DNA from 3 places in the Georgenia sp. 311 genome. Region 2 is predicted to be linked to each of the others. Evidence: riboswitches for the same ligand, from Rfam matches in the RefSeq annotation. Region 2 holds a riboswitch; each other region holds the start of a gene.

Region 1 (7,346 bases), on a different contig from region 2:
GACCGGTTCACCGTCGCCGGGCTCGGCAAGGAGATCGCGACCAACGTCGGCCTCGACTACAACAAGGTCATCCTCCTCGGCACCGGCCTCATCGCCGTCGCCACCGGCGTCGTGACCGTCGTCGTCGGGAACCTGCCCTTCCTCGGCCTCATCGTCCCCAACATCGTCTCGCTCATCCGGGGGGACGACCTGCGCAGCAACCTGCCGTGGGTCTGCCTGCTCGGCATCGGCATCGTCGCGGCCTGCGACCTCGTCGGACGGACCATCATCATGCCCTTCGAAGTTCCGGTGTCCCTCATCCTCGGCGTCGTCGGCGCAGCCGTCTTCGTCGTCCTCGTCCTGCGGCAGCGACGCCGTGGTTAGCCTCATGCCCGCCCGGACCGCCGCCCCCGTCCCGGTCCCGGCCGTCCCCGCTCGGCGCCGCAGCTCGGGCCCGCTGCCGACCGCCCGTTCCCGGCGCCGGTACTGGCTCGTCGTCGCCGGGCTCGCCGGCCTCGCCCTCACCCTCGCCGTCGGCCTCGTCTGGTGGGACAACCCGATGCCCGCCGGCTCGGACGGCTTCTGGCGCATCGCCCAGCTACGGATGAAGAACGTCCTCGTCATGGCGATCGTCGCCTTCAGCCAGGCGATCGCCACGGTGAGCTTCCAGACGGTGACGAACAACCGGATCATCACGCCCTCGATCATGGGCTTCGAGTCCCTGTACATGGCGGTGCAGACGGCGGCGGTGTACTTCCTCGGCGCCGCGGGCGTCGTCGCCCTCACCGGCGTGCCCCAGTTCCTCCTCCAGGTCGGGCTCATGGTCGGCCTCGCGGTCGCCCTCTACAGCTGGCTGCTGTCGGGCAAGCACGCCAACCTCCACGTGATGCTCCTCATCGGCATCATCATCGGCGGCGGCCTCGGGTCGGTCTCGACCTTCATGCAGCGCCTGCTCACCCCGAGCGAGTTCGACGTGCTCACCGCCCGGCTCTTCGGCTCGGTCTCCAACGCCGAAGCCGCCTACCTCCCGATCGCGGTCCCCGTCGTCCTCACCGCCGGGACCCTGCTGTGGCTGCGCGCCAGGCGGCTCAACGTCCTCGCCCTCGGACGCGACGCGACGACGGGCCTGGGCCTGAGCCACCGCGCCGAGCTGGTCAAGGTGCTCGTCCTCGTCGCCGTCCTCATGGCCGTGTCCACCGCGCTCGTCGGGCCGATGACGTTCTTCGGGTTCCTCGTCGCGACCCTCGCCTACCAGTTCGCCGACACCCACGACCACCGCCACGTCTTCCCCGTCGCCGTCCTCATCGGCTTCGTCGTCCTCGCCGGCGCGTACTTCGTCATGAACCACGTCTTCTACGCCCAGGGCGTCGTCTCGATCATCATCGAGCTCGTGGGCGGTGTCGTCTTCCTCGTCGTCATCCTGCGAAAGGGCCGCCTGTGATCACCCTGTCCGACGTCCGCAAGGACTACAGCAGCGAGGTCGTCATCGGGCCGGTCGACCTCACCATCCCCACCGGCGGCATCACCGCCCTCATCGGCCCCAACGGCGCCGGGAAGTCGACGCTGCTCACGATGATCGGCCGCCTCCTCGGGCTGGACGCCGGGACCATCGAGATCGCCGGCTACGACATCACGAGCACCGCCTCCAAGGACCTCGCCAAGATCGTGTCGGTGCTGCGCCAGGAGAACCACTTCGTCACCCGGCTCACCGTGCGCCAGCTCGTCGCCTTCGGCCGCTTCCCCTACTCCAAGGGCCGCCTCACCGCCGCCGACGAGGAGCTCGTCAGCCAGGCGATCGACTTCCTCGAGCTCGGCGACCTCGAGGACCGCTACCTCGACCAGCTCTCCGGTGGGCAGCGCCAGCGCGCCTACGTCGCCATGGTGCTGTGCCAGGACACCGAGTTCGTCCTCCTCGACGAGCCGCTCAACAACCTCGACATGCGCCACTCGGTCCAGATGATGCAGCACCTGCGCCGCGCCGCTGCCGAGCTGGGACGCACGATCGTCGTCGTCCTCCACGACATCAACTTCGCCAGCCACTACGCCGACCACATCTGCGCCGTCAAGGACGGGAAGATCGCGGAGTTCGGGACGTGCGAGTCGATCATGGACGACGACGTCCTCACCAGGGTCTTCGACACCCCGGTCCGGGTCATCCCCGGCCCGAACGGGCCGCTCGCCGTCTACTACTGAGGGCTCGCCGCGCGGAAGTCGGCTCTCGCAAGTCGGCTCTCGCGCGCAAGTCGGCTCTCGCGAGGTCATCACCGTGCCCGGCGGCGAGCTGGGCCGCGGCCGCGACGACCTCTGAGCGCCACCGCGCGTGAGACCGCCGGGCGCGGGCGCGGTGTCACCCGCGCTCGGCCGTCTCACCCGCGGTCGGCCCCGGGGCGTGAGGCCGGAGGCGTCAGGCGCGGCGGCGCGGCGGTGGGCGGGGAGGACAGGGTGGGGACCCGTCGAGCCGCGTCTTGGGGGGTGAGACGGGGTGGTTGACACGCGGAACGGGGCGCGACTAGCGTCTGCGCCAGGTTCAGAGCACCAGTGCGCGCCTCGAGCGCGCTAAGCCCCGGCTTGCTGGTCGGCAACCCGCCACGTGCGGTGGGTGCCCCGGGTGATGACCTGGCCCCGCGACGAGCGCGGGGCAACGCGGCGCACCGACAGGTGCCGAGCACGAAGGAAGTACGGCGATGACCACGCACCAGAGCCCCCGGCCGATCACCAGCCGAAGCGGCGCCTCGATGTGCATGTGGGCTCGCCCCTGTATGTCCGCCTGAGACATACCCGCGATGCCTCGGCCCCGAGCCGGCGCATCACCCCTGGGCCAGCCCCGGCCGCCGGCGAGTGACACGCCGCGCGCCGGACCCGGCGGCCCAGCCCACTTCCTTCGGGCGCGTCACACGCGCCGCGAGCCGAAACGGTGACCCGTCATGTCCACTGCCTTCCTCCCCACCCGCACCACCGAGACCACCTCGACCACGGCGACCATCGCCCTCGACCTCTCCGGCCTCGGCGCCCCCGCCCACGACCGCGGCGCGGCCGCCGGGCTGCCCGCCGAGCAGGCCAACCTCGTGCGCCTCGCCTCCTACGCCCGTGCCGCGCACAAGGGCGGGGTCTCCTTCGTCACGCTCGGTGAGGACTTCCGCCTCCGGGCCGACGCCTCGCCGCGCGCCAACGCCTGGCTCGACCCCGTGATCGCCGCCCGCCGCATCAGCCCCAGCGCCGGCGGCACCGGGCTCGTCCCCAGCGTGCAGCTGGGCCGGGCGGACGCCGCCGTCGCCGCCGAGCTCGCCCAGTTCAACCGCAAGAGCGGCTCCTGGGCCGGCCTGCAGGTCTCCCGTGGGCGGGACGAGCGCGTCAGCGCGCTGCCGCAGCTCGGTGACCTGCTCGAGGACCTCATCCGCACCGCCGAGGCCCGCTCGAGCCAGCGGCCGACCGTCGTCCTGCCGCTGGAGCAGGAGGCCGAGCTGCCGGCCGTGGCCGAGCTCGCCGACGTCGTCCGGCTGCGCGAGGCGGACCTCGGGTGGGCGCGCGAGCTGCGTTTCGCCGTGCGCTCAGCGGCCCGGGCCGCAGGACGCCCGCCCGTCCGCGTCCTCGTCGACCTGCGCACCGTCATCGCAGCCGACTACGAGTCCGCCCGGGCGCGGGCCGACCTCCTCAGCGACATCGCCGGGGGCACCGGCTCCTGGGAGGGCGCGCTCGAGGCCGTCGGTACCGTCGGCGACGTCGTCACGACGATCGAGAAGTGGCTCGAGGCCGGCGCGGCGGACGGGTTCGTCGTCCTGCCCGGCTCGATCCCCGCGGACGTCACCCGCCTCATCCGGGGTGTCATCCCGGCGCTGCAGGCCCGGGGTCTCGTCGCGACGTCCGGCGCCGAGGTCGGGCGCGTCCGGGACTGAGACGGCCGCGGGGTCTCGGGCGGCGCGGACCCCGCCTCACCCCTCGTGGCAGGATGGGGGCGCGGGCCCGTCCCGCCCGCGCCCGAGCCTGCGTGAGGAGTGCGATGGTCACCGAGGAGCCCCCGACCGGGAGCGTCGTCGTCGGTACCGACGGGTCGGCGAACGCCGAGCTCGCCGTCGACTGGGCGGCCCGCGAGGCCGCACGCCGCTCCGCCGGCCTCCACATCGTCTACGCCTTCCCGTGGGTGACCCACGCGCACGCCTGGGACTTCGCGCCTCCGCCCGAGGTGACCGAGACCGGCGAGCGCATCGTGTCGGCCGTCGTCGAGCGGGTGCTCGAGTCCCACCCCGGACTCGAGGTCACCCGAGATGTGCTCGTCGAGTCCCCGGCGGAGGCGCTCGTCGAGGCGTCACGACGCGCGGTGGTCGTCGTCGTCGGCTCCGGCGGGCTGGGGGAGTCCGACGACGCGCTCATGGGGTCCGTCGCCCAGAAGGTCGCGGCCCACGCCGCCTGCGCCGTCGTCGTCGTGCGCGACGTGCCGCCCGGCGGGGACACGGCGCCCGTCGTCGTGGGCATGGACCCGGAGGAGGGGGCACCCGAGGCGATGGAGTACGCCTTCGAGGAGGCGGCCCGGCGCGGGACCGACCTCGTCGTCGTCCAGGCGAGCCAGGACGACCACGCCCTCCTCGAGGACATCCCCGTCCTCGGCGACCACTACCGCGAGGTGGCGCGACTGCACGCCGAGCACACCGCCGAGCGGCTCCAGACCTGGCGACGGCGCTTCCCCCACGTTCCCGCGGAGCTGCGCCTGGTCCACGAGCGACCGGTACGCGCCCTCGTCCACGCGGCGGCCGAGGCGAGCATCGTCGTCGTCGGCAGCCGGGGACGCGGTGGGCTCGCCGGCCTCCTCCTCGGCTCGGTGAGCCGGGGCGTGGCGAACCGGGCCCCGGTCGTCGCGGTCGTCCGTACCCGCCACGACGCCCACTGACCGTGGTCGCCGTCCTCACCGACTCCACCGCCTCCCTGCCCGGGAGCACCGCGGACGCGCTGGGGATCCGGGTCGTGCCGCTGCGCGTGCAGGTCGAGGGTGCCGACCGTCCCGACGACGCCGCGAGCCGGGAGGTGCTGGCCGCCCACCTGCGCGCCGGCGGGACGGCGACCACCTCCCAGCCCAGCCGTGCCGACCTCGCCGCGGCCATGGACGCCGCCCTCGACGACGGTGCGGGGGCGGTCGTCTGCCTCCACCTGTCCGCCGAGCTGTCCGGGACCGTCGACGCCGCCAGGGCGGCGGCGCAGGAGGTCACCGCCCGGCGCGGAGCGCCCGTGCACGTCGTCGACACCCGCACCGTGGCCGGGGGCACAGGGCTCGCCGCGGTCGCCGCCGCCGAACGGGCCGCCGCCGGCGCCGACGCCGCGCGCGTCCTCGCCGCCGCCCGCGAGGTCGCGGCCCGGTCCCACGTCCTGTTCATGGTGCCCGACCTCCACCACCTCGCCCGGGGCGGGCGGATCGGCCCCGCGCGCACCTACCTCGGCTCGGCGCTCGGGGTGCACCCGATCCTCACCCTGCGCGGCGGGCGCCTGGCAGTGGCCGAGACGGTGCGCGGCGGGGCACGCACCCGGCGTCGCCTCGTCGAGCTCGCCGTGCGGGCGGCGGGCGGACCCCGCGCGGCCACCCCGCGCGGCGACGGGGGCCCCGTCCGGGTGGCCGTCCACCACTTCGCCGCCGCCGAGGCCGCGGACGAGCTCGCCGGGGCGCTCGAGGAGCGCCTGGCGGAGACCGGGGCCGAGGTCGCGGGCGTGCTGCGCAGCGAGGTGACCGCCGTCATCGGGGCGCACACCGGGCCGGGCGTGCTCGGCGTCGCGCTGGCCCCTGGGTAGCCTGGGCGACCGGCCGCAGGCGGCGCGGCTGCTCCCCAGCGCGACGTCGCGGCCGCCTCCTCCCCGCTCGCCTCGAGGCGTGACCCGGGGGTGAGCGGGCCCTCCTACGGTCGGCCCATGCGTGCGACGCGGCGGGCCGGACCCGACTCCGCGGCCCGGCTCAGGGCCCTCACCCGCCGGGCCTACACGGCCACGGCCGGCCATCTCGACCTCGAGGAGGCCGGGCGCGAGTTCGACCGGATCGTCCACCCGCCGGCCGACGCCGGTGGCCACCGCGGGCCCCCGCGCCGCCGGTGGGCCGTCTCGGGCCGGGCGGTCCTCGTCGTCCTCCTCACGGTGGCGCTGCTCACCGGGGTCGTCCTCGCGCGGTCGGTCGTCCGCGGGCCGAGCGACGCCCTCCCGGTGCCGCAGCTGACGGCGACGGCCCCGGCCGGCGACCCGACACCACCGGTCGCGACACCACCCACCACCGGTCCACCCGACGCCGCGCCGGCCCCGGCGCCGACCGTGGGTGCCCCGGCGACGCCCGCGCCCGTCGTCGTCCACGTCGCGGGGGCGGTCGTCGAGGCCGGGCTGCGCACCCTGCCCGCGGGCGCGCGGGTGGGGGACGCCGTCACCGCCGCGGGGGGCGCGCTGCCCGACGCCGAGCTCGCGGCCGTCAACCTCGCCCGCCCGCTCCTCGACGGGGAGCAGGTCTATGTCCCGCGGGTCGGCGAGGCGCCGCCCGGGGCGCCCGACGCGACCGGCGGTCCACCCGGGCCGGCCGGCACCGCGGAGGGGGTGGCCCCGGCCGAGGCGGTGGTGGACCTCAACACGGCCGACCTCGCCGCGCTCGACACGCTGCCCGGCGTCGGCCCGGCGATCGCCCAGCGGATCCTCGACTGGCGGGGCGCCAACGGGTCCTTCCACTCGGTCGACGAGCTCCTCGAGGTCCCGGGCATCGGCCCGGCCACCCTCGAGCGGCTGCGCCCCAAGGTCCGGGTGTGACGCTCGACCTGCGGCTCCTGCCCGCCGCGCTCGCCGCCTGGGCGGCGGCCTTTACCGGCGTCCTCCTCCCGCCCCTCGTCTCGGCCGGGGCCGCGGCCGTGCTCCTCGCGGGCGCGGCGCGTGCGGCGTGGTCGCTGCGGGGCGGCCGAGGGAAGGGAGGCGCCCGCGCCGGGAGGGCGCCGTCGCGCGGACGCGCGGGCCGCGGACTGCCGGCCCGCGGACGGCACCGCGACCGTGCCGGTCCCACGCCGCAGGCGACCGCCGCCCTCGCGCTCGCCGTCGGTGCCCTCGTCCTCCTCTCGGGCGCGGCGCAGGTCCACGCCCGGGCGGGAGAGCTGCTCGACCGGCTGCTCGACGCCGGTGCGGTCGTCACCGTGCGCGGGCAGGTCACCGGGGACCCCGACGTCCTGCCGGTCACGCCCGAGCGCGGCGGCGGGGAGCGGGTGCGGGTACCCGTGCGCGCCGACCTCGTCGAGGGCCGCGGACTCGCCGCCCGCGCCCGGGCACCGCTGCTCGTCCTCGCCCCGCCCGCGTGGAGCGGCGTCGAGCTCGGCAGCCGCGTCCACGCCACCGGGCGCCTCGTCCGGACCGACGCCGGGGACGACGTC
Region 2 (7,346 bases):
CCTCGGCGAGGTTCTCCTGGACGAACTCGAGGATCTCGGCGTGGGGGGTCGGGCTGGCACCGATGACGATCGTCGCGATGCCGCCGGACTCACCGGTGGCGGCGGCCGGCTCCTCCTCGGCGGTGTCGCCGCAGGCGGCGAGCGCGAGGGTGGTGACGGCGGCGAGCGCGGCGAGCCGCACGGGTCGGGTGGTGCGCATGGGTTGGGTCCTCTCGGTGGGGCTCAGCGGTGGTCGACGAGTCGCACGACCCGGTCCCCGAGCATCTGGATCAGCTGGACGAGCACGATGATCACGACGACGGTCACGACCATGACGTCGGTCTGGAAGCGTTGGTAGCCGTGGTTGACGGCGAGCGCACCGAGGCCCTCGGCCCCGAGCGCGCCGGCCATCGCGGAGTAGGAGATGAGCGTGATGACGGTGACGGTGACGCCGCCGACGAGCGCGGGCAGTGCCTCGCGGACGAGGACGCCGCCGACGATCCCGAGCCGGGAGGCACCGACCATCTGGGCCGCCTCGACCTTCCCCGGGGCCACCTCGCGCACCGCGTTCTCCACGAGCCGGGCGAAGAAGGGGATGGCGGCGACGGCGAGGGGGACGACGGCGGACCGCCACCCGTAGGTGGTCCCGGTGAGGAGCCGGGTGAGCGGCAGGATCGCGACCATGAGGATGATGAACGGGATCGAGCGCCCGACGTTGACGACGACGGACAGCACCGTGTTCAGCGCCGGCGCGGGGCGCAGGCCCCCGGGCGCGGTGACGACGAGCGCGAGGCCGAGCGGCAGGCCGAGGAGGATGGTGATGACGGTCGACAGCCCCGTCATGTAGAGGGTCTGGAGGGTCGCCTCGGGCAGCTGCTCGGTGATGACCCGGTTGGCGAGGGCGTCCTGCAGCCAGCTCACGGCGCCACCTCCTCGACGTGGACCCCGGCCGCGCGCAGCTCTCGCTGCGCGACGAGGGCGGCGGACACCGGGACGGACAGTCGCAGCCGGCCCACCCGGGTGCCGGCAAGGGTCTCGATGGTGCCGGCGGAGACGTCGGCCTCCTCGCCGAGCGCGGCGACGGCGGCGAGCACCCGGGCGGTGCTCACCTCACCGCCGAAGGACAGCTCGAGGGTGGCGCGGCCCTCCTCGCGCGGCTCGGGAGGCAGCGGGACGAGTGCGCGGGCCAGGCGGGTGCCGTGGTCACCGGCGACGACGTCGATCAGCCCGTGCTCGGCGACGCGGCCGTGGTCGAGGAGGCTGACCGAGTCGCACACCTCGCGGACGACCGCCATCTCGTGGGTGATGATGAGGACGGTGATCCCGAGCCGGTCGCGGACGTCGCGGATGAGCCCGAGGATCTGGCGGGTGGTGTCGGAGTCGAGCGCCGACGTCGGCTCGTCGCACAGGAGGACGGCGGGCTCGGCCGCCAGCGCGCGGGCGATGCCGACGCGCTGCTTCTGGCCGCCGGAGAGCTGGGCCGGGTAGGCGTCGGCCCGGTCGCCGAGCCCGACGAGCTCGAGCAGCTCGCGCACCCGCTCGTCGCGACGCTCGCGCGGCACGCGGGCGACCCGCAGCGGGTAGGCGACGTTGGCCGCCGCCGTGCGCGCCTCGAGCAGGTTGACGTGCTGGAAGACCATCCCGATGCGGCGCCGCTGGCGGCGCAGCTCCCGCTCACCGAGGCCGGCGAGCGGGACGCCGTCGATGCTCACGGTCCCGGAGGTCGGGCGCTCGAGGGCGGTGAGGCAGCGGACGAGGGTCGACTTGCCGGCCCCGGACTCCCCGACGATCCCGTGGATCGCGCCGCGCGGGACGTGGAGGTCGATGCCGTCGAGCGCGACGACCTCGCGGCCACCGCGGCTGCGGTAGACCTTGCGCAGGTCGGTCAGGCTGATCACGAGAGACGTCCTTCCATCGGTCCTGGCGGGAGCACCCGACGGATCGGGTTGCTGCAGCGTCGACGAGCCAGGTCTCTCGGCTGCTCTGGATGGTGGCCACATCGTAGGATCGCGAATCCGGGTCCTGGCAAGTGCGTCCGGCTGGCGAGACGCGCGTCTTGCCATCCGGGCGCCACCGGAGATGCCCGGCGAGCCGCCCCGGCCGCCTCCTGCTATAACCGCCTCATGCCGCCGCGCACCGACGCCCCGGCCCGCCGGCTGCGGACCGAGGTGTGGATCGTCCTCGGCCTGTCCCTCGGGCAGTCCGGGGTGTACGCCGTGGTCAACATCATCGCCCGCCTCACCGCCGAGGCGCCGCTGCGGCAGCAGACCACCGCGCTCAACCCCTCCCGCTCCCCGCGCCCCTACCTCGACCTCACCTACCAGCTGCTCAACATCGGGTTCGCGCTCGTGCCGGTCGCCCTCGCGCTCTTCCTCCTCAGCGAGCCCGGACGGCGCGCCACCAGCCGCATCGGTCTCACGTTCTCCCGCCCCTGGCGCGACCTCGCCGTCGGCGTCGGCCTCGCGGCGCTCATCGGGGTGCCCGGGCTCGGGGTGTACGCGCTGGGCCGCGCGCTCGGCATCACCGTCGAGGTGCAGGCCGCCACGCTCGACCAGTACTGGTGGACCGTCCCGGTGCTCATCCTCGCCGCGCTGAAGAACGCGCTCCTCGAGGAGGTCATCGCAGCCGGCTACCTCATCGAGCGGCTCGAGCAGCTCGGCTGGCGCCCCGCGTCGGTCGTCGCCGCGAGCTCGCTGCTGCGCGGTTCCTACCACCTCTACCAGGGCATCGGACCGGGCCTGGCCAACGTCGCCATGGGCGTCGTGTTCGCCGAGTACTACCGCAGACGACGGCGCACCATGCCGCTCGTCCTCGCCCACACGCTCATCGACGTCGTCGCCTTCGTCGGCTACTCGCTGCTGCCGGAGTCCGTGCTGCGGACCCTCGGACTCACCTGAACCGCCCGGAAGGGGCCACGCCCACCCGGCTCCCGCGTCTGCGCAGGCCGCACGTCCTAGAATCGGGCGCATGACGGAGCGGCCGGGCGACACCCGCACGCCCGCGCCCGGCGCCCCGGAGGCGCCCCGGCGCAAGGTGCTCCTCGTCGACCTCCCGGCCGTGCGCGTGCGCCGCCCGCGCGACCTCCTCGAGCTCGTCATGTCGGCGCTCGGGATCGGCGTCGTGCTCCTCCTCGCCGTCTACGCGCACGCGACGGCGATCGGGGTGACCGAGGACGTCCAGTCCGCCGCCGCGCTCGTCCTGCGCCAGATCCTGCTCCTGCCCGTCACGGTGCTCGAGGGTGTCGTCACCTTCTTCCTGCCGCTGTTCGTCGTCGCCATGCAGCTCGTGCGGCGCCGCTGGCGCTCGGTCCTCGAGGCGCTCGCCGCGGCCGTCGTCGCCTGGTCCCTCACGACCGCCGCGGTGTGGCTGCTCGACTCCTACGGGCCCAGCGCCCTGTCGGTCGGCCTGACGATCACGAGCGAGGGCGACAGCGTCATCGCGATGAACCCGCTCGTCGCCGCGCTCGCCGCACTCCTCACCGCGATGGGCCCGCGCGACCGGCGGCCCTCCGTGCGCTGGTCGTGGAACCTCCTGTGGGTCGTGCTCGCCCTCACCGTCATCCGCGGAGCACTCACCCTGCCCGGCGCCGTCGTCACCGTGCTCCTCGGCCGGCTCGTCGGGCTCGCCGGGCGCCTGCTCGTCGGGGTCTTCAACGAGCGCGCCGAGGGCATCGACCTCGTCCAGGGGCTGCGGCGGGCCGGGCTCGACGCCGTCCGCGTCGTGCGCCTCGACCCGCCCGAGGGCGGCGACGTGCGGGCATGGACCGTGACGACCTCCTCCCCCATCGGCTACACCGAGCACCTGGCGGAGAACGAGATCCTCGGCGAGGACCCCGACGCCGGCTGGCCGGTGACGACGCGCGCGTCCGACACGATCGTGCCCGACGTGCTCACCGACCCCCAGGCCGTCGTCCACGCCGCCGCCAGCCCGGGCGGGGTCAACCTCGACCCGGTGAGCGCCCACCGGGTGTACTCCGTGTGGGACACCGCCGGCCGCCGCTGGTACGTCACCATGCTCGACGGCGACCGGCAGGTCGTCGGCTACCTCTCCTCGCTGTGGTCGCGGATGCGCGTGCGCGGCCTGCGGCGGCGGCGCTCCGGCTCCCTGCGCGACGCCGCCGACCGCGCCGCCCTCCTCGCCTACGCCGTCGAGCGGGCCGGGGTGAACACCCCACCGCTCGTCGGGATGGCCGAGGCCCGCGACTCGATGATCATGGTGACGGCGCACATCGCCGGCGCCCGGCGCCTGTCCGACCTCACCGAGGAGGAGGTGAGCGACGAGCTGCTCGACGAGGTGTGGGACCAGCTGCGCACCGCCCACGCCGCCGGCCTGGCCCACCTCGACCTCACGGCCAACGCCGTCCTCGTCGGCAGCGAGGGCGACGTGTACCTCCTGGACTGGGAGAACGGGGAGATCGCCTCCACCGAGCTGTCCCGGCGCCTCGACCTCGCCCAGATGCTCGCGATCACCGCGACGAAGGTCGGGGAGGAGCGGGCCCTGGCGAGCGCGAGCCGGTGCCTGGGCAGCGACCAGCTCGCCTCCATCGCCCCGCTGCTCCAGCCGGTCATCCTCGCCCCGCACACCCGGGCGGCGGCCGGAAAGCCGCGCGAGCTGCTCAACTCCCTGCGCGCCCAGCTCGTCGACCAGCACCCGGACGCCGACGTCGAGCCGATCAACCTCGCCCGCTTCAGCGTCCGCACCGTCGTCATGGTGACGATCGCCGTCGTCGCGATCTGGCTGCTCCTCGGCACGCTGAACTTCGAGCAGGTGCTCGACGCCACCCGCAACGCCAACCCGTGGTGGCTCGGTCTGTGCTTCGGGCTCGGCCTGCTCACCTACGTCGGCAGCGCGATGGGGCTCGTCGCCTTCTCCCCGGAACGGGTCGGACTGTGGCGCACCACCCTCGTCCAGGTGGCGGCGGGCGTCGTCTCGCTCGTCGCCCCGGCAGGCGTGGGCCCCGCGGCGCTCAACCTCCGCTACCTCGTCAAGCAGCGGATCGCGACCCCGCTCGCGGTGGCGACCGTCGCCCTCGTCCAGGTCTCCCAGTTCGTCACGACGGTCGCGCTGCTCGCCGTCATCGCGCTCGTCACCGGCTCGGCCGGCACGCTGTCGGTGCCCTCCGGCGCGGTGACCGGGGTGGGCATCGTCGCCGTGCTCATCGTCGTCGTCGTGCTCGCCGTGCCGCCGGCGCGCAGCTGGCTGTGGCACAAGCTCGGCCCGACGCTCACCCAGGTGTGGCCGCGGGTGCTGTGGGTGGTCGGCAGCCCGAGCCGGCTGCTCATGGGCCTGGGCGGCAACGTCATCATGACCCTCGGCTACGTCGCCTCGTTCGGTGCCGCTCTCGCGGCGTTCGGCTACTCACTGCCGGTGACGACGCTGTCGATCACCTACCTCACGTCGAACACCGTCGGTGCGGCGGTGCCCTCGCCGGGTGGCATCGGGCCGGTGGAGGCCGCGCTCACCGGTGGTCTCACCGTCGCCGGGATCCCCGCAGGTGTCGCGTTCTCGGCGGCGCTCGTCTTCCGCGTCCTCACCTTCTGGCTGCGGGTGCCGCTCGGCTGGGCCGCACTGCGCCACCTCCAGCGCCACGGGGCGCTGTGAGCCCTGCGGGGGGCGTCGTCGGACGGACGGGCGGACGGCTGTGGCAGCCGTGGGCAGTGGCAGGGGTGGCCGGCGTCCTCTACGTCGTCGTCGGCGTGCTCCAGTGGCGCCGCCTCGAGGTGCCCTCGTGGGACCTGGCGATCTTCACCCAGCTCGCCAAGGCGTACGGCTCGTTCAGCGCGCCGATCGTGCCGATCAAGGGGGACGGCTTCAACCTGCTCGGCGACCACTTCCACCCGATCCTCGTCCTCCTCGGGCCCGTCTACGCGCTGTTCCCCTCCGGCCTCACCCTGCTCGTCGTCCAGGCGCTGCTCGTCGCGGTCTCCGCCTGGCCGCTCACCGCGCTCGCGGTGCGGCGGCTCGGACCGGTCCCCGGCACCGTCCTCGGGGCGCTGTACGTGCTGTCCTACGGCATCCAGGGGGCGGTGCGCACCCAGTTCCACGAGGTCGCCTTCGCCCTGCCGCTGCTCGCGTTCGGGCTGTGCGCATTCCTCGAACGGCGCTGGCGCGCGGCGGCGTTGTGGCTCGCGCCGGTGGTCTTCGTCAAGGAGGACCTCGGGCTGCTCGTCGCCGTCCTCGGGCTGGTCATGTGGTGGCGGGGGGCCCGGCGCGCGGGCCCGGGCCTCGCGCTGTGGGGGGCCGCCTGGTTCGCCCTCGCGACGGCGGTCATCCTGCCCGCCCTCAACCCGCGCGGGCAGTACGACTACGCCGACAGACTCACGGTCGGGGACGTGCTCGGCGACCCGCTCGGGACGCTCGCCGCCGTCCTCGGCCCGGGCGAGAAGGTCGTCACGGTGCTGCTGCTCGTCGCCGCGGCAGGCGTCCTCGGGGTGCGCTCCCCGATCCTGCTCGCGGCGCTCCCCACCCTCGCCTGGCGCTTCCTCGGTGACGTGCCCTTCTACTGGACGTGGGGCTGGCACTACGACGCCGTCCTCATGCCGCTCGCCGTCGCCGCGATGCTCGACGCGCTCGGCCCCCGGCCCGTCGACGATGCCGCCGACCCGCCGCCGGCCGTGGTCCACCGCCGGCGCACCGCCCTCGCGCTCGGTGCGGCCGGCCTCGGCGTCCTGCTCACCGCGCCGGGCCTGCCGGTCGCCGACCTCCTCCACGGGGAGACCTGGCGTCCGTCCCCGCGCGCGGAGGCGGCCCGCGCGGTGCTCGACACCGTGCCCGACGGCGCCACCGTGGCCAGCGACATCGGCCTGCTCGCCCGTCTCGTGCCGACGACGACGGCGCTGTGGTCGGGCACGCCGGACAACCCGGCCCCGGACTACTACGTCATCGACCAGGAGGGCTCGACGTGGGGCGGGTCCCCTCCCCCGGACGCCGCCGCCCACGCCGAGCTCAAGCACCCGGGGACCGACTACGAGATCGTCCTCGACACCGGCGGCTACCAGGTCGCCCGCCGCGTCGACGGCGGCTGAGCGGCCGGCAGGTCCCGGACGGTGCGTCCACCGCGCGACCACGCGTGCCTACGATGGCGGGCATGACCTTCGCCGCCGCCTTCCGTCGTGCCCGCGCCGTCGTCGCCGGGCTGCTCCTGCTCACCCTCGCGGTCCTCGTCGCGCCCGCCGCGCAGGCCCACGACATGCTCATCGACTCGCGTCCCGCCGCCGGTGAGGTGCTGAGCGAGGCACCGGACGCGGTGGTGCTCACCTTCAACAACCCGCCGCTCGCGGTCGGTTCGGCGATCACGGTCGTCGACGCCTCCGGGGCGACGGTCGCGCAGGGAGAGGGGACGGTCGAGGGCGCCGAGGTCCTGCTGC
Region 3 (7,346 bases), on a different contig from region 2:
ACGAGCGGCCGGTAGCGGACCTCGACCGGGTAGGTCCGCCCGGAGACCTCGACGACGGGCGCCGGGACGCGCTCGCCGTCCTCGCCGTCGCGGCCGAAGTGGGCGGCGAAGCGGGCGGAGTCGATGGTCGCGGAGGTGATGACGACCTTGAGGTCGGGACGCTGCGGGAGCAGCCGGGCGAGGTAGCCGAGGATGAAGTCGATGTTGAGGGACCGCTCGTGGGCCTCGTCGACGATGATCGTGTCGTAGCGACGCAGCAGCGGGTCGCGCTGGATCTCGGCGAGGAGGATGCCGTCGGTCATGAGCTTGACGAGCGTCGTCGGGCCGACCTCGTCGGTGAAGCGCACCTGGTAGCCGACGGCGCCGCCGAGCGGGACGCCGAGCTCCTCGGCGATGCGCTCGGCCACGGTGCGGGCGGCGATCCGGCGCGGCTGGGTGTGCCCGATGGTGCCCTCGACCCCGCGGCCGAGCTCGAGGCAGATCTTGGGCAGCTGGGTCGTCTTCCCCGAGCCGGTCTCACCGGCGACGATGACGACCTGGTGGTCGCGGATGGCCGCGGCGATCTCCTCGCGGCGTGCCGAGACCGGCAGCTGCTCCGGGTAGGTGATGTGCGGGACGGCGGCGCGTCGGGCGGCCAGCTGCTCGGGCGAGTAGCCGCGGTGCCCGGCCGGACGTCCGGACCGGCCGGAGCGGCCCTGGCCAGACCCGCGCCGACGCTTGCCGCGGCGGCCCTCGCCGCGCTGCACGGCCGCGGCGCGCTCCCCGGCGGACGCGTTGTCTGCGTGCTCCGCGCCCGGCTCCGTGCTCACGGTCGACCATTCTCGCCGATCGGGCGGGCCCGGTCATCCGGGTTTCCTCCCGATGAACGGTCCCGTCCGGGCGAGGAGGAGTGCGGGAGTTGTGCGCGCCGGGTGAGGGGGGTGGGAGGACGGCGCCCCGGGAGTGCCTGCCGGGTGACAATGGCGCGGTGTTCAAGCTCCTCGGCTGGGTGGTGACCCTCGCCCTCGTCGCCGCCGCCGCGCTCACGCTCGACCCGGCGCGCCTCGGGCTGTCCACCCGGCTCCCGGTCACCCAGGCGATCGCCATGCGTCCCTACCTCGTGGCCGGTTTCGTGGTGCTCGGCGGCGTCCTGCTGCTCGGTGTCCTGCTCGCCGCGCTCCGCGGACGACGGCGGCCGCGGGGTGCCGTCCTCGCACTTGCGTTCCTCGCGGTCGGGCTCGGGCACGGGCTCGTCCTGTGGGACCGGGGCCTGACGGACGACCCGCTCCCCGAGGCGCCCGCCGGTGCCGTCACCGTGTTCACCCTCAACACCCTCGGGGGCGGCGCGACGCCCCAGCAGGTGGCCGCGGCCGCGCTGGGGACGGGCGCGGACGTGCTCGCCCTGCCGGAGACCTCCGCGGCCAGCGCGCGACTCGTCGCCGAGGAACTGACGGCGAGCACGGGGACGCCGTTCCAGGTGTTCGCCCGGCAGACCGGGAAGTGGGAGTCGAGCTCGACCGCGCTCCTCGTGAGCGCTGACCTCGGGGAGTACGCGGAGGCCGACCCGCCGGCGACGTCGCACGGCGCGGTGCGTGCCGAGCCGGTCGACGGCGAAGGCCCCACGTTCCTCGCCGTCCACCCCATCAGCCCGCACGCGCCCGGCCGGGCGATGGAGCGGTGGCGGGCCGACCTGCACGCCGTGACCGAGGCGTGCCGCAGCGAGTCCGACGTCATCGTCGCCGGGGACTTCAACGCGACGCTCGACCACGAGCCCATGCGGGACATCGGCACCTGCGTCGACGCGTCGACCGAGGGTGGTGTCGGCGGGCTCGCGACGTGGCCGGCGCACCTGCCCCGGCTCGTCGGCGCCCCCATCGACCACATCCTGCTCGACGGCGACCGGTACGTCGTCGACGCCGCCGCCGTGCTCGACGTCGGTGACAGCGACCACCGCGCCGTCGTCGCGCAGCTCTCCCCGAGGTAGCCGCACCCTCGCGCACAACTCCGCTGTCGCGCGCAACTCGGCTGTCGCGAGCAACTCCGCTGTCGCGCGCAACTCGGCTGTCGGCGGGGGAAAGGTTGAGGACCTCCTCGCGAGAGCCGACTTCTGCGCGAGAGCGGAGTTCTGTACGACGGGCGGCCCCGTCTCACCGCGCCCGCCCGGGCCCTCCTGTGGTCTCGCATCCCGGATGGTCTTTGCCCAGGTCACGACGGCACCAGCACGATCGCACCACCATCCAGAGCGGTCGAGAGTCCTGGCTCGTCGACGCCGCAGCAACCCCCCGGTCCACGGGTGCGGGTGCTTCCGCCAGGTCCGATGGGAGAGTCTCCTTGAGCACCGCTAGCCTGCTGACCGTGCCGCGTGGCCGACCGACCGTGTCCTTCGAGCTCTACCCGCCGCGCACGCCGGCCGCTGCGGCCGCCGCGTGGGAGACCGTCGAGCGCCTGGCTGCAGCCGCGCCGGACTTCTTCTCCGTCACCTACGGTGCGTCCGGCTCTGCACGGGACGCCTCCCGGCAGCTCGTGCAGCGGATCCTCGCCGAGACCTCGGTGACCCCGATCGCCCACCTCACCTGCGTCGACAGCACCCGGGAGGAGCTCCGGCAGCTCGTGCGCGAGATCGTCGACGACGGCGTGCGCGACTTCCTCGCGCTGCGTGGCGACCCGCCCGACGGGCGCCCCGCCACCCGCCCGGGCGGCCTCAGCCGGTCGAGCCAGCTCGTCGCGCTCATCCGCGACGTCGAGCGGGAGCGCCTGGGCGGCCGCGGGCTGAGCATCGCCGTCGCCGCCTACCCGGCGGGCACGTCCCACACCCGCGCCCAGGACGTCGCCGCGCTCCTGGAGAAGCAGGAGGCCGGCGCGGACTACGCGATCACCCAGGTGTTCTACGACCCGGCCGCCTACGCCGACCTCGTCGCCGAGGCGCGGGCCGCCGGGGTCCACCTGCCCGTCGTCGCCGGGATCATCCCGCTGACCGAGCCGCGCCGGCTCACCCGGCTCGCGGCCCTCACCGGGGTGCCCGTGCCGGACGACGTCCTGGACCTCCTCGCCGCGGCCCCCGACGACGAGGAGCGCCACCGCGTCGGCGTCGCCGCGACCGTGCGGCTCGCCGAGGGCGTCATCGCCGCTGGCGCACCTGGTCTGCACGTGTTCACCTTCAATCAGTACCGGCCCGCGCTCGACGTCGTCGAGCGACTTCGCCGACCACTCGCCCACACCCGACCGATCACGAGGACGACCCGATGACCGACCGCACCGCGCCCCAGCTGCCCGCCGCCACGATCCTCGGGTACCCGAGGATCGGGCCGCGCCGCGAGCTCAAGCGCGTCGTCGAGGCCTTCTGGGCGGGGCACAGCGAGCTCGACGACCTCGAGGCGCAGGCCGCCGAGCAGCGCCGCTCCCAGCGGACCCGGCTCGTCGACCTCGGCCTGGCGCCGGACGACGCGTCCATCCCGAGCGACTTCTCCTACTACGACCAGGTGCTCGACGCCGCCGTCACGCTCGGTGCGGTCCCGCCGCGCTTCGCCCACCTCCTCGACGAGGACGGCGCCCTCGACCTGCCCGGCTACTTCACCCTGGCCCGGGGCGAGGGCGACGTCGCGCCGCTGGAGATGACGAAGTGGTTCGACACGAACTACCACTACCTCGTGCCGGAGATCGGCCCGCGCACCGAGTTCCGCCTCGCCGACGACCGCGTCCTGCGGCTCTTCCTCGAGGGCGCCACGGAGGGCGTGACCACGCGCCCCGTCGTCGTCGGGCCGGTGACGTTCCTCCTGCTGAGCAAGGCGGTGGGGGAGCAGCACGGTGAGGGCGCCGCTCCCGCGACCGCGCCGCCCGCGGGCTTCACCCCGCTCGACCGGCTCGAGGACCTCCTGCCCGTCTATGTCGAGCTGCTGCGCTCGCTCGGCAGGGCCGGGGCGCCGTGGGTGCAGCTCGACGAGCCCGCGCTCGCCGTGGACTGGGATGTCCCGCGCGAGCGGGTGCTCGCCGCCGCCGAGCGCGCCTACGCCGTGCTCGCCACCGAGACGACCCGCCCCGAGCGGCCCGCGCTGTTCGTCCCGGTCCCCTACGGCTCCGCGGAGGACGCCCTGCCGGTGCTCGCCCGGGCCGGCGTCGAGGCCGTCGGCCTCGACCTCGTCCGGGGCGCCGCGCCCTCGCCCGAGGTGCTCGCGCAGCTCGGGGACGCTGTCGTCGTCGCCGGGGCGGTCGACGGGCGCAACGTCTGGCGCACCGACCTCGACGCCGCGCTCGCCCGTCTCCGGGAGCTCGAGGCGGGGCTGCCCGACGGCGCGGCGCGCGACGGACGGCTGTGCGTCACGACGTCGACCTCCCTGCAGCACGTCCCCTACGACGTCGGGGCGGAGCGCGCGCTGGACCCCCAGCTGCGCAGCTGGCTCGCCTTCGCCGACCAGAAGGTCGAGGAGGTGCTTGCCCTGGCGACCGCCCTCACCGGCGGCCCCGGCGCCGCGAGCGAGGCGTTCCGCACGGCCGCCGACCGCCGCCGCTCCCGCTTCGAGCACCCCGGTGTGCGTCGGGAGGACGTCCGCCGGCGCGTGGCCGCGATCGGTGAGGAGGACGTGACCCGGGCGGACTTCGCCGAGCGGGCCGCCGCGCAGGCCGAGGTGCTCGACCTCCCGCCGCTGCCGACGACGACGATCGGCTCCTTCCCCCAGACCTCCGAGATCCGCAGCGCCCGCGCCCGTCACCGCGCCGGCGACCTCTCGGAGGAGGAGTACACCGCGGCGATGCGCGCGGAGATCGAGCGGGTGGTGCGGCTGCAGGAGGAGCTCGGCCTGGACGTGCTCGTCCACGGCGAGCCCGAGCGCAACGACATGGTCCAGTACTTCGCCGAGCAGCTCGAGGGGTTCGCGGCCACCGAGCACGGGTGGGTGCAGTCCTACGGGACGCGGTGCACCCGGCCCTCCATCCTCTGGGGCGACGTCGCGCGTCCCGCGCCCATCACCGTCGAGTGGACCCGGTACGCCGCCTCGCTCACCGACAAGCCTGTCAAGGGCATGCTCACCGGACCGGTGACGATCCTCGCCTGGTCCTTCGTCCGCGACGACCAGCCGCCGGCGGACACCGCCGCCCAGGTGGCGCTCGCGCTGCGGGAGGAGGTGGCCGACCTCGAGGCCGCCGGCATCGGCATCATCCAGGTCGACGAGCCCGCCCTGCGCGAGCTGCTGCCCCTGCGCGCGGAGCACCGGCCCGCCTACCTCGACTGGTCGGTGCGCGCGTTCCGCATCGCCACCGCCGTCGCCGGCCTGCGCACCCAGGTCCACACCCACCTGTGCTACTCGGAGTTCGGGGACGTCATCGACGCGATCGACGCGCTCGACGCCGACGTCACGAGCATCGAGGCCGCCCGCTCCCGGATGGAGGTGCTGCCCGAGCTGCACGCCGCGGGGTTCGCCCGCGGCGTCGGGCCCGGTGTCTACGACATCCACTCCCCGCGGGTGCCGAGCGAGGACGAGGTCGCCGAGCTCGTCGGGCTCGCGGCCGAGTCGGTCCACCCGCGGCTGCTGTGGGTCAACCCCGACTGCGGCCTCAAGACGCGGCGTTACGAGGAGGTCGAGCCCGCGCTGCGCCGCCTCGTCGCGGCGGCGGGGCGCGTGCGGGCGCGGCTCTAGGCCGGCGCCCCTTCCAGGCGCTCGGTGGTGATCTGGAACCCGGCGCGCACGAGCCGGTCGGCAAGGACCGGGCCGAGGGCCGTGGCGGGGGTGAGCACGCCGCCGCCGTCGGGCAGCCGGCTCTCGTCGGTGGCGAGCGCGAGAGCCGACTCCCCGAGCATGACGGCGGTCGCCGCGTACCCCGGGTCGCCCTGGGCGGCGAAGACAGTGCGGTAGCGGGCGCCGGTGGTCGTGCGGGCGAGGGTCTCGACGCGGAAGTGGCCCGACAGGCGCGTCTCCTCGTCGGGTCCCTCACCGGGAGCGGGCAGCAGCCGGTCGGCCAGCCAGCGGGTGGGCGGCAGGGTCATCGCGGCGGCCGCCGCCCCCGTGCCCAGGGCGAGGGCGCGCGCCCGCCGCTCCCCGCGCGGGCCGGGCCCGAGGTCGATGACCTCGCGGTAGCGCAGGTCGCGCCCGTAGGCCCAGCCGGCGAGCGCGTTGCTGCGGTGGACCACCCGGGTGTTGAACGCCGCCATCGGGAAGGGCGCCACCCAGGTCCCGGTGAGCAGGTCGCGGAAGGCCCGCGCGGGCACGTGCTGGTCGACGGCGGGTGGGGCGACGCCGTCGGGCAGCAGCGCGTAGGGGTCGGCGAGGACGCGCCGGGCCTCCGGGTCCCGGGCGGCGTCCGCCTGGACCCGCATCGAGTCGATCGTCCCCCCGCTCACGCCGCCCGCGATCTCGCGCACGGCGAGCGTGACCTCGCGCAGCCCGCCCGCGGCGTCGGCCCGGGCGTGGAGCGCGGTGAGGAGGACGGACAGGTCCGAGGGCACCGAGTCGAACCCGCACGAGTGGACGATGCGCGCCCCGGTGCCGCGCGCGGTCTCGTGGAAGCGGTGGGCGCTCTCGCGCAGGAAGAGCACCTCCCCGGCGAGGTCGGCGTAGTGCGTGCCCGCCTCCGCGCACGCCCGCACGAGCGGCAGGCCGTGGCGCGTGTAGGGCCCGACGGTCGTCGCGACGACGCGCGTGGAGGCGGCGAGGTCCGCCAGCGCGGCGTCGTCCTCGGCGTCGGCGGTGAGGACCTGCCAGTCGGCCGCGTGCTCACCCAGCCCGGCACGCACCGCCTCGAGCCGCTCGCGGGAGCGCCCGGCGAGGGCGACTCGCCGGCCGGGGGCGTGCCGCGCGAGGTACTCGGCGACGAGACGGCCGACGAAGCCGCTCGCGCCGTAGACGACGACGTCCAGCGGGCGGTCCTTCCGGTGCTCGCTCATGCACCCGAGGCTAGGTGGACAGCGCCGAGCGCGCACGGTCGTGCGCCGCCGGGTTCAGGAGTAGACCATCCCCAGCGCCGTCTGGACCTCGGCGAGCGTGGCCGCGGCGACCTCGTTCGCGCGGGCGTTGCCCTCGGCGAGCACCTGGCGCAGGTAGCCCGGCTCGGCGAGGAGCTCGGCGCGGCGGGCACGGATCGGGGCGAAGTGCTCGTTGACCGCCTCGGTCACCGCCTTCTTCAGCGCGCCGCCACCGCCGTCGCCGATCTCGGCAGCGACCTCGTGCGGGTCGCGCCCGCTGGCGAGCGCGGCGAGCAGGACGAGGTTGGAGACCTCGGGGCGCCCGGCGGGGTCGTAGGTGATGTGCCGGTCGGAGTCGGTGACCGCCTTCTTCAGCCGCTTGGCGGTGGTGTCGGCGTCCATCCCGATCTCGATGGTGTTGCCCTTCGACTTGCTCATCTTCTGCCCGTCCGTGCCGAGCAGGAGCGTCGCAGCG

Evidence for each region. A riboswitch is a leader RNA that binds a small molecule or an ion and turns the genes downstream of it on or off. The one in region 2 is predicted to bind S-adenosylmethionine.
Region 1: another riboswitch for S-adenosylmethionine. It lies ahead of FHE66_RS13755 (hypothetical protein); the one in region 2 lies ahead of FHE66_RS07335 (methionine ABC transporter ATP-binding protein).
Region 3: another riboswitch for S-adenosylmethionine. It lies ahead of FHE66_RS08845 (methylenetetrahydrofolate reductase); the one in region 2 lies ahead of FHE66_RS07335 (methionine ABC transporter ATP-binding protein).

Annotation. Positions count from the first base shown of each region.
Region 1 is NZ_VDFS01000063.1:14,547-21,892, reverse strand. Features, by position in the region: gene FHE66_RS13770 (ABC transporter permease) at 1-363, shown strand, start outside; gene FHE66_RS13765 (iron chelate uptake ABC transporter family permease subunit) at 368-1,420, shown strand; gene FHE66_RS13760 (ABC transporter ATP-binding protein) at 1,417-2,172, shown strand; SAM riboswitch class IV at 2,504-2,629, shown strand; gene FHE66_RS13755 (hypothetical protein) at 2,904-3,872, shown strand; gene FHE66_RS13750 (universal stress protein) at 3,977-4,861, shown strand; gene FHE66_RS13745 (DegV family protein) at 4,864-5,751, shown strand; gene FHE66_RS13740 (ComEA family DNA-binding protein) at 5,869-6,738, shown strand; gene FHE66_RS13735 (ComEC/Rec2 family competence protein) at 6,735-7,346, shown strand, end outside.
Region 2 is NZ_VDFS01000038.1:93,922-101,267, reverse strand. Features, by position in the region: gene FHE66_RS07345 (MetQ/NlpA family ABC transporter substrate-binding protein) at 1-199, opposite strand, end outside; gene FHE66_RS07340 (methionine ABC transporter permease) at 223-900, opposite strand; gene FHE66_RS07335 (methionine ABC transporter ATP-binding protein) at 897-1,877, opposite strand; SAM riboswitch class I at 1,888-1,973, opposite strand; gene FHE66_RS07330 (CPBP family intramembrane glutamic endopeptidase) at 2,103-2,876, shown strand; gene FHE66_RS07325 (lysylphosphatidylglycerol synthase transmembrane domain-containing protein) at 2,947-5,580, shown strand; gene FHE66_RS07320 (DUF2079 domain-containing protein) at 5,577-7,004, shown strand; gene FHE66_RS07315 (copper resistance CopC family protein) at 7,067-7,346, shown strand, end outside.
Region 3 is NZ_VDFS01000043.1:42,369-49,714, forward strand. Features, by position in the region: gene hrpA (ATP-dependent RNA helicase HrpA) at 1-638, opposite strand, end outside; gene FHE66_RS08840 (endonuclease/exonuclease/phosphatase family protein) at 968-1,963, shown strand; SAM riboswitch class I at 2,210-2,303, shown strand; gene FHE66_RS08845 (methylenetetrahydrofolate reductase) at 2,311-3,225, shown strand; gene metE (5-methyltetrahydropteroyltriglutamate--homocysteine S-methyltransferase) at 3,222-5,609, shown strand; gene FHE66_RS08855 (trans-acting enoyl reductase family protein) at 5,606-6,853, opposite strand; gene trpS (tryptophan--tRNA ligase) at 6,908-7,346, opposite strand, start outside.